Regions from separate parts of the Sporanaerobacter sp. genome, predicted to be linked through region 1. Evidence: a T-box and tRNA genes for the amino acid it is inferred to sense, from the RefSeq annotation. Region 1 holds a T-box; the other holds one or more tRNA genes.
What was found. A T-box is a leader RNA that pairs with one kind of tRNA and senses whether it is charged. The one in region 1 lies ahead of serS (serine--tRNA ligase), so its partner is inferred to be a tRNA-Ser.

Region 1 (4,772 bases):
TGCTTAAAATGGAAACTAAAGAGATGAAGGGAAGCAATGTTAAAGAATATTTCATAAAAGTTTTCAATGGAATGGCCTTAGGTCTATTTTCTTCTTTAATTATCGGACTTATTATTAAACAAATAGGAACTCTTTTTAAAATTCAAGTTATAGTTGAATTTGGTCAATTTGCTCAATATATGATGGGACCAGCTATAGGAGCTGGTGTTGCTTATAGTTTAGGAGCATCTCCATTGGGTATTTTTGCATCCATAGTGACAGGAGCTATTGGTGCAGGAACTATATATTTTGATGGTGGAAATACGATGATTAAAATTGGTGAGCCAGTAGGAGCTTTTGTTGCTTCTCTACTTGGTGCAGAATTCTCTAAACTTGTGCAAGGAAAGACAAAAGTAGACATAGTATTGGTTCCACTTGGAACAATAATAGTAGGCGGTTTAGTAGGACATTATATTGCACCTGCAGTTAGTGGACTTATGGCACTTATAGGGAATATGATAAATTTGGCTACAGAATTAAAACCAATACCTATGGGAATACTAGTATCTGTTCTTATGGGAATTGCACTTACACTTCCTATAAGTAGTGCTGCAATAGCTATATCATTAGGACTTAGTGGACTAGCTGCAGGAGCTAGTACTGTAGGATGTGCTGCTCACATGATAGGTTTTGCTGTAGCTTCTTATAGAGACAATGGCTTTGGTGGATTTATAGCTCAAGGGATAGGTACTTCTATGTTACAGATTCCTAATACCATTAGAAATCCAAAGATTTGGATTCCAGCAGTAGCTACTTCAGCAATACTTGGACCTATTTCTACTACTATATTTAAAATGGAAGGAAATCCTGTTGGGGCAGGTATGGGAACTAGCGGACTGGTTGGACAGTTTGCAACTATAGATACTATGGGTTCTAGTCCAAGAGTATTTATATATATTTTATTGTTGCATTTTATATTACCTGGAATTATTTCTTTTATCATTTCTGAATGGATGAGGAAAAAAGGATATATAAAAGAAGGAGACATGAAAATATAGTACTTGAATTTTAAAGTTTTTTATGGTATAATATCTTTTAAATTTTAATAGTTTTTGCATTGATGGGAAATAGTAAATAAATTTAGCCTCTTAAGAGAGCCAATGGTTGGTGAGAATTGGTGAGGAGATTTATTGAATCCATCCCAGAGCAAATTGCTGTTGAGTGAGCTTTTTAGCTAACTAGGGTGGCAACGCGGGATACAAACTCTCGTCCCTATATATTGGGATTGAGAGTTTTTTATTTTTAAAAATATGAATAGGAGGGTTGAAAATGTTAGATATCAAAAAGATAAGGAACAATCCTGATTGGGTAAAAGAGCAAATTGGCAAAAGAAGTGGAGAATATGATATTGATAAGGTTCTCGAACTAGATGAAAAGAGAAGGAACCTGCTTGTACAGGTTGAAGAGATGAAAGCAAAGCAAAATCAAGTATCTAAAGACATTCCTAAAATGAAAAAAGAGGGAAAGGATACCTCTGATTTAGTTTTGGAAATGAGAAATTTATCTGACAAAATAAAAGATATGGATGCAGAAGTAAAGGAAATAGATAAGGAACTTAGGGATGCTATTTTGAGAATTCCAAACATACCAAATGAAAAAGTAATTGTAGGTAAAAGTGATGAAGAAAATGTAGAATTGAGAAAATGGGGTGAACCTACTTCTTTTTCTTTTGAACCTAAGGCACATTGGGATTTGGGTGTAGATTTAGGTATATTTGACTTTGAAAGAGCTGCAAAAATTACAGGAGCAAGATTTAGCATATTTAAAAACAAAGGAGCTTTACTTGAAAGGGCACTTATAAACTTTATGCTAGATTTACACACCATAGATCAAGATTATGTAGAAATCGCACCACCTTTTATGGTGAACAGAGACAGTATGACAGGAACTGGGCAATTACCTAAATTTGAAGAAGATGCCTTTTCTATACCAAGCAAAGACTATTTTTTAGTGCCTACAGCAGAAGTGCCAGTGACAAATCTTCATAGAGATGAAATACTTGAAGAAGAAATGCTTCCTATATTTTATACAGCCTATACACCATGCTTTAGACAAGAAGCAGGTTCTGCTGGCAGGGATACAAGAGGGCTTATAAGAAATCATCAATTTGACAAAGTAGAACTAGTTAAATTTGTTAAACCTGAGAATTCTTATGATGAACTTGAAAAGTTGACAAGTGATGCTGAAGAAGTTTTAAAAAGATTAGGAATTCCTTATAGAGTAGTCATGCTATGTACAGGAGATTTAGGTTTTTCGTCTGCTATGACTTATGATATTGAAGTTTGGATGCCAAGCTACAATAGATATGTAGAAATTTCTTCTTGCAGCAATTTTGAAGATTTTCAAGCTAGAAGGGCCAATATTAGATATAGAAGAAAGGACAATGGGAAACTTGAATATGTTCATACATTAAATGGTTCTGGGTTGGCAGTTGGAAGAACTTGTGCAGCATTAGTTGAAAATTATCAACAGGAAGATGGCTCTATACTTATTCCAGATGCACTTAAACCTTATATGAAAGGATTAGAAAAAATAAGTAAATAGATTTGATGAATATGAGTTAGGTATAATATTTATTATTCCTGACTCATAATAAGTTTTTGAAGGGTTTTTTTTAGTTTTGGAGAATAGTCATATTTATCAGGGGGGTAGATATTTTGGGAAAAAGAAAATTTGTTTTTATTTTATTTCTATTAGCCATTTCTTTGGCTTTATCTAGTTGTGGGATTGGTACTACTAAAAATCATCCTACATTGCTTACAGAAGATTACAATGGGCTTAAAATAGATAGTTTAAATAAATACACAATAGAAGTAGAATTAAATACTGAAGAAAAAACTTATTCAGGAAAGCAGTGGATTAATTATGTAAATAATACTGGAGTAGAATTATCAGAAATATTTATTCATTTGTACCCAAATGCTTTTAAAACAAAAGCAACAGCTCCATTTTTTGCTGAGTCTATTAAAATGACTTATCCAGATGGCTTTAAGCCTGGATTTATTGATATAGAAAATTTAAAAGTAGATAAAAGAAAAGTGGATTATGACATAGGCAGTGAGGGAGATACTGTTTTACATATAGAACTAAAATCTCCCCTAAAGCCAGGGGAAAAAACAGAGATATATTTAGAATATGAAGTACAGCTTCCGCCAGCTCAAGACAGATTTGGGTATGGGGAAAATACATTTAATTTAGGAAATTGGTATCCTATAGTATGCGTATATGATGAAGATGGCTGGAATACAGATCCATATTATATATTGGGGGACCCTTTTTATAGTGATACTAGTAATTATAAAGTGAGAATTATAGCTCCTAAAGATATTATAATTGCATCAAGTGGGAATATATTGAAAGAGAAAGTTAAGGCAGATAAGAAAATTTGGGATATTGAAGGGAAACTTATAAGGGACTTTGCTTGGGTGGCTAGTGATAAATTCAAAGTTTTAGAAGGAGAAGTGGAGGGTACTCAAATAAAAGCCTATTTTTTAGAAGACTATCCAAGTACAAATGAATTTGCATACAATACCATAGAAAATTCAATCAAAACTTTTAATAGAATATTTGGTAAATATCCGTATGGACAGTATAGTGTAGTAGCTACCAATTTTTCTGGAGGTATGGAATATCCAGGGATAGTGTTTATAGGTAAACAATTCTATAATAATTATTCGAGGAATGATTTGGAAAATGTAATAGTGCATGAAACAGCTCATCAATGGTGGTATGGCGTTGTAGGTAATGATGAAATAGATGAAGCTTGGCTAGATGAATCTTTGGCTACTTATTCTGAAACTGTATATATAAGTGAAATATATGGAGAAGAAATGGCTGAAAATTTTTATGAACAAACTGTAGAGGATGCTTATACTTATGGAAAAGAGTTATATGATTTTGATGAAGTCATGTTAAAACCTTTGAGTAAATTCCAAAGTTGGGCAGACTACGGATCTTTAGTTTATTCAAAAGGGGCTATGTTTTTAAATGAAATAAAAGATGATTTTGGAAAAGAAATTTTGTATGATATATTAAATAAGTATTATCATGAATATAGATTTTTAAATGCAAAATCAGCGGATTTCATAAGAGTTTGTGAGGAAGTTACAAATACAAGTTTTGAGGATAAAGCAAAAGAATGGTTTTATGGGAATAAATAAAGTGGAGGATTTTCCTCCACTTTATCGATTACTATTTTTTACAACCCCAATTACAGCTACTAAATAGGATAATTAGTAGAAGGAAGAAGAATAGCAAACTTGTATCATCATAGCAACCCCAACGATTTGTATCTGCCATAACAAAACCTCCTTATTAAGCTTTTAATTTTGCCTAATACATTATATAAATCTTGATTTAAATTTGTTACAAAAAAGTGTGTTTTTTCGGCATATGTTTCCTTACGATGTTAAAATTGCCAATGCCAATAAAGAACGGGTAGAAGGATATCTTGAGTTGACTTTTTGCTGGAAATCATTTAAAATATATAGTTGTCTAATATGTGCATCCGTAGCTCAGTAGGATAGAGCAGCGCCCTCCTAAGGCGTGTGTCGGGGGTTCGATTCCTCTCGGGTGCACCATTTTTTAAATTTGGTGAATGTTATGGATGAAGTATATATGAGCATTGCATTAGAAGAAGCATATAAAGCTTATAGCACCTTGGAAGTACCGGTAGGTGCTATTGTTGTTCATGATGGGAAAGTTATAGCAACAGGATACAATATGAGAGAGGC
Region 2 (4,772 bases), 820 kb from region 1:
TTAATATATATAATTTAATAATAATTGCATCTTTTATATATGAAATCTTTATTCTATTATATCATGGTTAAAAGCAAAGGAGAATAAATAATGGATACTTTATATAGCAATGTTCAATACAATTTAGATTTAAAAAAGTATTTTAAAAACTCAAGAATTTGTTTCTTTGATATAGAAACTACCGGATTTAGTAGAAATAATGATACTGTCTATTTGGTTGGAATTCTTTCAGGTGACGATGGAAAATATACATTAAAACAATATCTTTTAGAATCTATAGGTGAAGAAATGATGCTACTTAAAACTTTAATACCTGAATTTAAAAATTCTGATTACATCATTAACTTTAATGGTGATTCCTTTGATATACCTTTTTTAAATCATAAATATAAAAAATATAATATTGACTATGAGATACCTATATCCAAATCAATTGATATATATAAAATAGTGAAAGATAACAAATACTTATTTGAAATTGAAAATTTAAAACTTAAATCTATTGAAAAATACTTGAACATAAATAGAGATGATGAATTGTCTGGAGGTCAATGTATTTCGCTTTTCTATGACTATATAAATAACAAAAATGAACAAAGCAAAAAACTAATTTTGAAGCACAATTATGATGATATATACTATTTACCTCATATTCTAAAAATATTGGATGTAATTGAAGAGAAAAGTACCATTCAAATATCACATGAAAAGATTAAGAATAAATTCTTAAAAATTAAAATGAAAAATTTTCAGATATCTAATGACATGATAAATATAAACTGTGTAACTGACAAGTTCCCAAAAGAACCAATAATAGTCTATGGAAATAGCTATAATTTCAACTGGGAACAGAAAAAAGGTATGCTAAGAATTCAATTTCAAATAGAGCATGGTATTCTATCAAATATGAAAAAGTGTATTTATGTAAATTTAGAAAATTTCGAGCCAAAATTAAATATAAAGGACAATACAATATACAATCTTCCCGAAAATATAGTGTTAATTCAAATAGAAAAAAATTTCATCATAGATAATATCAAAAATATAATTTTGGAATTGTTTAAGTGTCAAAGGGACGTTTTGTTTGCCACCTATTAGGTGGCAAACAAAACGTCCCTTTGACATAAATGGTGCCCAGAGGCGGAATCGAACCACCGACACGGGGATTTTCAGTCCCCTGCTCTACCGACTGAGCTATCTGGGCTAAGTGATGATGGTGGGCCTTCAGGGACTCGAACCCCGGACCTGCCGGTTATGAGCCGGACGCTCTAACCAACTGAGCTAAAGGCCCCTATAGATTGAATTTGGTGGGCCTGGGTGGACTCGAACCACCGACCTCACGCTTATCAGGCGTGCGCTCTAACCACCTGAGCTACAAGCCCCTAGTGCTTACACGCAATTTAAAGTGCTGAATTTGGTGGGCGCAATAGGGCTCGAACCTATGACCCCCTGCTTGTAAGGCAGGTGCTCTCCCAGCTGAGCTATGCGCCCTTATTTTTAAATATGTAGGCTGGCAGGGGTGGCAGGACTCGAACCCACGACATTCGGTTTTGGAGACCGACGTTCTACCACTGAACTACACCCCTATAGCCAAGACCAATAAAAAGTTTGGTGGGCCTTCAGGGACTCGAACCCCGGACCTGCCGGTTATGAGCCGGACGCTCTAACCAACTGAGCTAAAGGCCCAAACTAACTACTGGCGGAGAAGGAGGGATTTGAACCCTCGCGCCCCGTGAAGGACCTACTCCCTTAGCAGGGGAGCCTCTTCAGCCACTTGAGTACTTCTCCGTATATTTGCAAATGGCGGAGAGGGTGGGATTCGAACCCACGTGGGCCGGAAGACCCTAACGGTTTTCAAGACCGCCCCGTTATGACCGCTTCGGTACCTCTCCATATGGTGACCCATCGGCGACTCGAACGCCGGACACCCTGATTAAAAGTCAGGTGCTCTACCGCCTGAGCTAATGGGTCATATTTTTAAGTTTATCGCAGTACTTATTTTACTGCTTTGATAACAATTAGCAATTCGGACTAAGCGATTCACACAAAATCGAAATACACGATTTTGGTTCTCTGCTTATGCCAATTGAGCTAATAGGTCAAAGTATAAATGGCTGGGATGGCAGGACTCGAACCTGCGGAATGCTAGAGTCAAAGTCTAGTGCCTTACCGGCTTGGCTACATCCCAACAATAATGGTGCACCTAGGAGGATTCGAACCCCCGGCACACGGATTAGAAGTCCGTTGCTCTATCCAACTGAGCTATAGGTGCTCGTCTTTTGGAGCGGGTGAAGGGAATCGAACCCTCGCAACCAGCTTGGAAGGCTGGGGCTCTACCACTGAGCTACACCCGCATATTTGGTGGAGGAGACTGGATTCGAACCAGTGAAGGCTGAGCCAACGGATTTACAGTCCGTCCCCTTTGGCCAACTCGGGAACTCCTCCCAATATGGAGCTGGTGAGAGGACTTGAACCCCCAACCTACTGATTACAAGTCAGTTGCTCTGCCAATTGAGCTACACCAGCATAACTATTAAGATCGAAACTTCAAAAACTGAGATACTATTCTAGGCGGCTCCGACTAAGCGATTCACGCAAAATCGAAATACACGATTTTGGTTCTCTGCTTATGCCAATTGAGCTACACCAGCATAACTATTAAGATCGAAACTTCAAAAACTGAGATACTATTCTAGGCGGCTCCGACATTTGTAATTTTCTGTCGAAGACAGAATAAATGGCGACCTGGAAGGGACTCGAACCCTCGACCTCTAGCGTGACAGGCTAGCATTCTAACCAGCTGAACTACCAGGCCACATTAGCCTTGCGGCAATTTTAAATTATAACTTTCAACCCTTTAGGTTGGATTTGGTGGGCGCAATAGGGCTCGAACCTATGACCCCCTGCTTGTAAGGCAGGTGCTCTCCCAGCTGAGCTATGCGCCCAAAGTATGGTGACCCTACCGGGATTCGAACCCGGGTTACCGCCGTGAAAGGGCGATGTCTTAACCGCTTGACCATAGGGCCATCAAATTGTAATGGTTGCGGGAGCTGGATTTGAACCAACGACCTCCGGGTTATGAGCCCGACGAGCTACCAGACTGCTCCATCCCGCGATGATATTTAATTGGTGCCGGGAACCGGAATCGAACCGGTACGATCTTTTAGGGATCGCAGGATTTTAAGTCCTGTGCGTCTGCCTGTTCCGCCACCCCGGCAATATTTTGGCTCCTGGGGTGGGACTCGAACCCACAACCTACCGGTTAACAGCCGGTTGCTCCGCCATTGAGCTACCCAGGAATATTTATCTGGCGATGTCCTACTCTCCCAGGGCGTTGCCACCCAAGTACCATCGGCAGCTAAAGAGGCTTAACTTCTGTGTTCGGTATGGGAACAGGTGTGACCCTCTTGCTATAATCACCAGGTAAAGCCTTTCGGCAATTGTAAATTACAAATGAACTACATTCGCAATTTTTTCAAAATCTTGATTTTGAAAATCTAACACAGTAAGATAATTGGTCAAGCCCTCGACTTATTAGTATCCCTTAGCTAAAGATATTGCTACCCTTATACCTGGGACCTATCAACCAAGTGGTCTACTTGGAGTCTTACCTTAAAAAGTGGGAAATCTCATCTTGAGGGGGACTTCGTGCTTAGATGCCTTCAGCACTTATTCCTTCCAGACATAGCTACTCAGCTGTGCCTCTGGCGAGACAACTGATGCACCAGCGGTCTGTCCATCCCGGTCCTCTCGTACTAGGGACAGCTCCTCTCAAATTTCCTACGCCCACGACGGATAGGGACCGAACTGTCTCACGACGTTCTGAACCCAGCTCGCGTGCCTCTTTAATGGGCGAACAGCCCAACCCTTGGGACCTACTCCAGCCCCAGGATGAGACGAGCCGACATCGAGGTGCCAAACCTCCCCGTCGATGTGGACTCTTGGGGGAGATAAGCCTGTTATCCCCGGGGTAGCTTTTATCCGTTGAGCGATGGCCCTTCCACTTGGAAGCCACCGGATCACTAAGTCCAAGTTTCCTTCCTGCTCCACTTGTAGGTGTCGCAGTCAAGCTCCCTTCTGCCTTTACACTCTTCGCACGATTTCCGACCGTGCTGAGGGAACCTTTGAGCGCCTCCGTTACTCTTTAGGAGGCGACCGCCCCAGTCAAACTGCCCAACTGACAGTGTCCCAAGACTGGATTCACAGTCTCTGGTTAGAATTTCAGCATTGCAAGAGTGGTATCCCAAGGTTGACTCCACCAAAGCTGGCGCCCTGGTTTCCAAGTCTCCCACCTATCCTGTACAAGCAATACCAAAATCCAATGTCAGCCTACAGTAAAGCTCCACGGGGTCTTTCCGTCCTGTCGCGGGTAACTCGCATCTTCACGAGTACTACAATTTCACCGGATCCCTTGTTGAGACAGTGCCCAAGTCGTTACACCTTTCGTGCGGGTCGGAACTTACCCGACAAGGAATTTCGCTACCTTAGGACCGTTATAGTTACGGCCGCCGTTTACTGGGGCTTAAGTTCAGAGCTTCGCTTGCGCTAACCCTTCCCCTTAACCTTCCAGCACCGGGCAGGTGTCAGCCCCTATACATCGTCTTTCGACTTAGCAGAGACCTGTGTTTTTGGTAAACAGTCGCTTGGGCCCATTCACTGCGACCAATCAAGGCTTACGTAGCAAGTACTTCACCTCAATTGGCACCCCTTCTCCCGAAGTTACGGGGCTATTTTGCCGAGTTCCTTAACAAGGGTTCTTCCGCACATCTTAG

Region 2: it has a tRNA-Ser gene. The T-box ahead of serS (serine--tRNA ligase) is inferred to sense a tRNA for this amino acid. The anticodon was not compared.

Annotation. Positions count from the first base shown of each region.
Region 1 is NZ_CP181252.1:950,213-954,984, reverse strand. Features, by position in the region: gene ACFWUA_RS04660 (PTS transporter subunit IIC) at 9-1,037, shown strand; T-box leader at 1,088-1,256, shown strand; gene serS (serine--tRNA ligase) at 1,309-2,583, shown strand; gene ACFWUA_RS04650 (M1 family metallopeptidase) at 2,697-4,199, shown strand; tRNA gene ACFWUA_RS04645 (tRNA-Arg) at 4,543-4,619, shown strand; gene tadA (tRNA adenosine(34) deaminase TadA) at 4,642-4,772, shown strand, end outside.
Region 2 is NZ_CP181252.1:1,768,099-1,772,870, reverse strand. Features, by position in the region: gene ACFWUA_RS08750 (ribonuclease H-like domain-containing protein) at 91-1,098, shown strand; tRNA gene ACFWUA_RS08745 (tRNA-Phe) at 1,129-1,204, opposite strand; tRNA gene ACFWUA_RS08740 (tRNA-Ile) at 1,215-1,291, opposite strand; tRNA gene ACFWUA_RS08735 (tRNA-Ile) at 1,306-1,382, opposite strand; tRNA gene ACFWUA_RS08730 (tRNA-Val) at 1,416-1,491, opposite strand; tRNA gene ACFWUA_RS08725 (tRNA-Trp) at 1,512-1,586, opposite strand; tRNA gene ACFWUA_RS08720 (tRNA-Ile) at 1,610-1,686, opposite strand; tRNA gene ACFWUA_RS08715 (tRNA-Ser) at 1,698-1,788, opposite strand; tRNA gene ACFWUA_RS08710 (tRNA-Ser) at 1,802-1,892, opposite strand; tRNA gene ACFWUA_RS08705 (tRNA-Lys) at 1,896-1,971, opposite strand; tRNA gene ACFWUA_RS08700 (tRNA-Gln) at 2,112-2,188, opposite strand; tRNA gene ACFWUA_RS08695 (tRNA-Arg) at 2,196-2,272, opposite strand; tRNA gene ACFWUA_RS08690 (tRNA-Gly) at 2,281-2,354, opposite strand; tRNA gene ACFWUA_RS08685 (tRNA-Tyr) at 2,360-2,445, opposite strand; tRNA gene ACFWUA_RS08680 (tRNA-Thr) at 2,451-2,526, opposite strand; tRNA gene ACFWUA_RS08675 (tRNA-Asp) at 2,739-2,815, opposite strand; tRNA gene ACFWUA_RS08670 (tRNA-Val) at 2,870-2,945, opposite strand; tRNA gene ACFWUA_RS08665 (tRNA-Glu) at 2,952-3,026, opposite strand; tRNA gene ACFWUA_RS08660 (tRNA-Met) at 3,039-3,115, opposite strand; tRNA gene ACFWUA_RS08655 (tRNA-Leu) at 3,128-3,217, opposite strand; tRNA gene ACFWUA_RS08650 (tRNA-Asn) at 3,225-3,299, opposite strand; rRNA gene rrf (5S ribosomal RNA) at 3,306-3,424, opposite strand; rRNA gene ACFWUA_RS08640 (23S ribosomal RNA) at 3,515-4,772, opposite strand, start outside.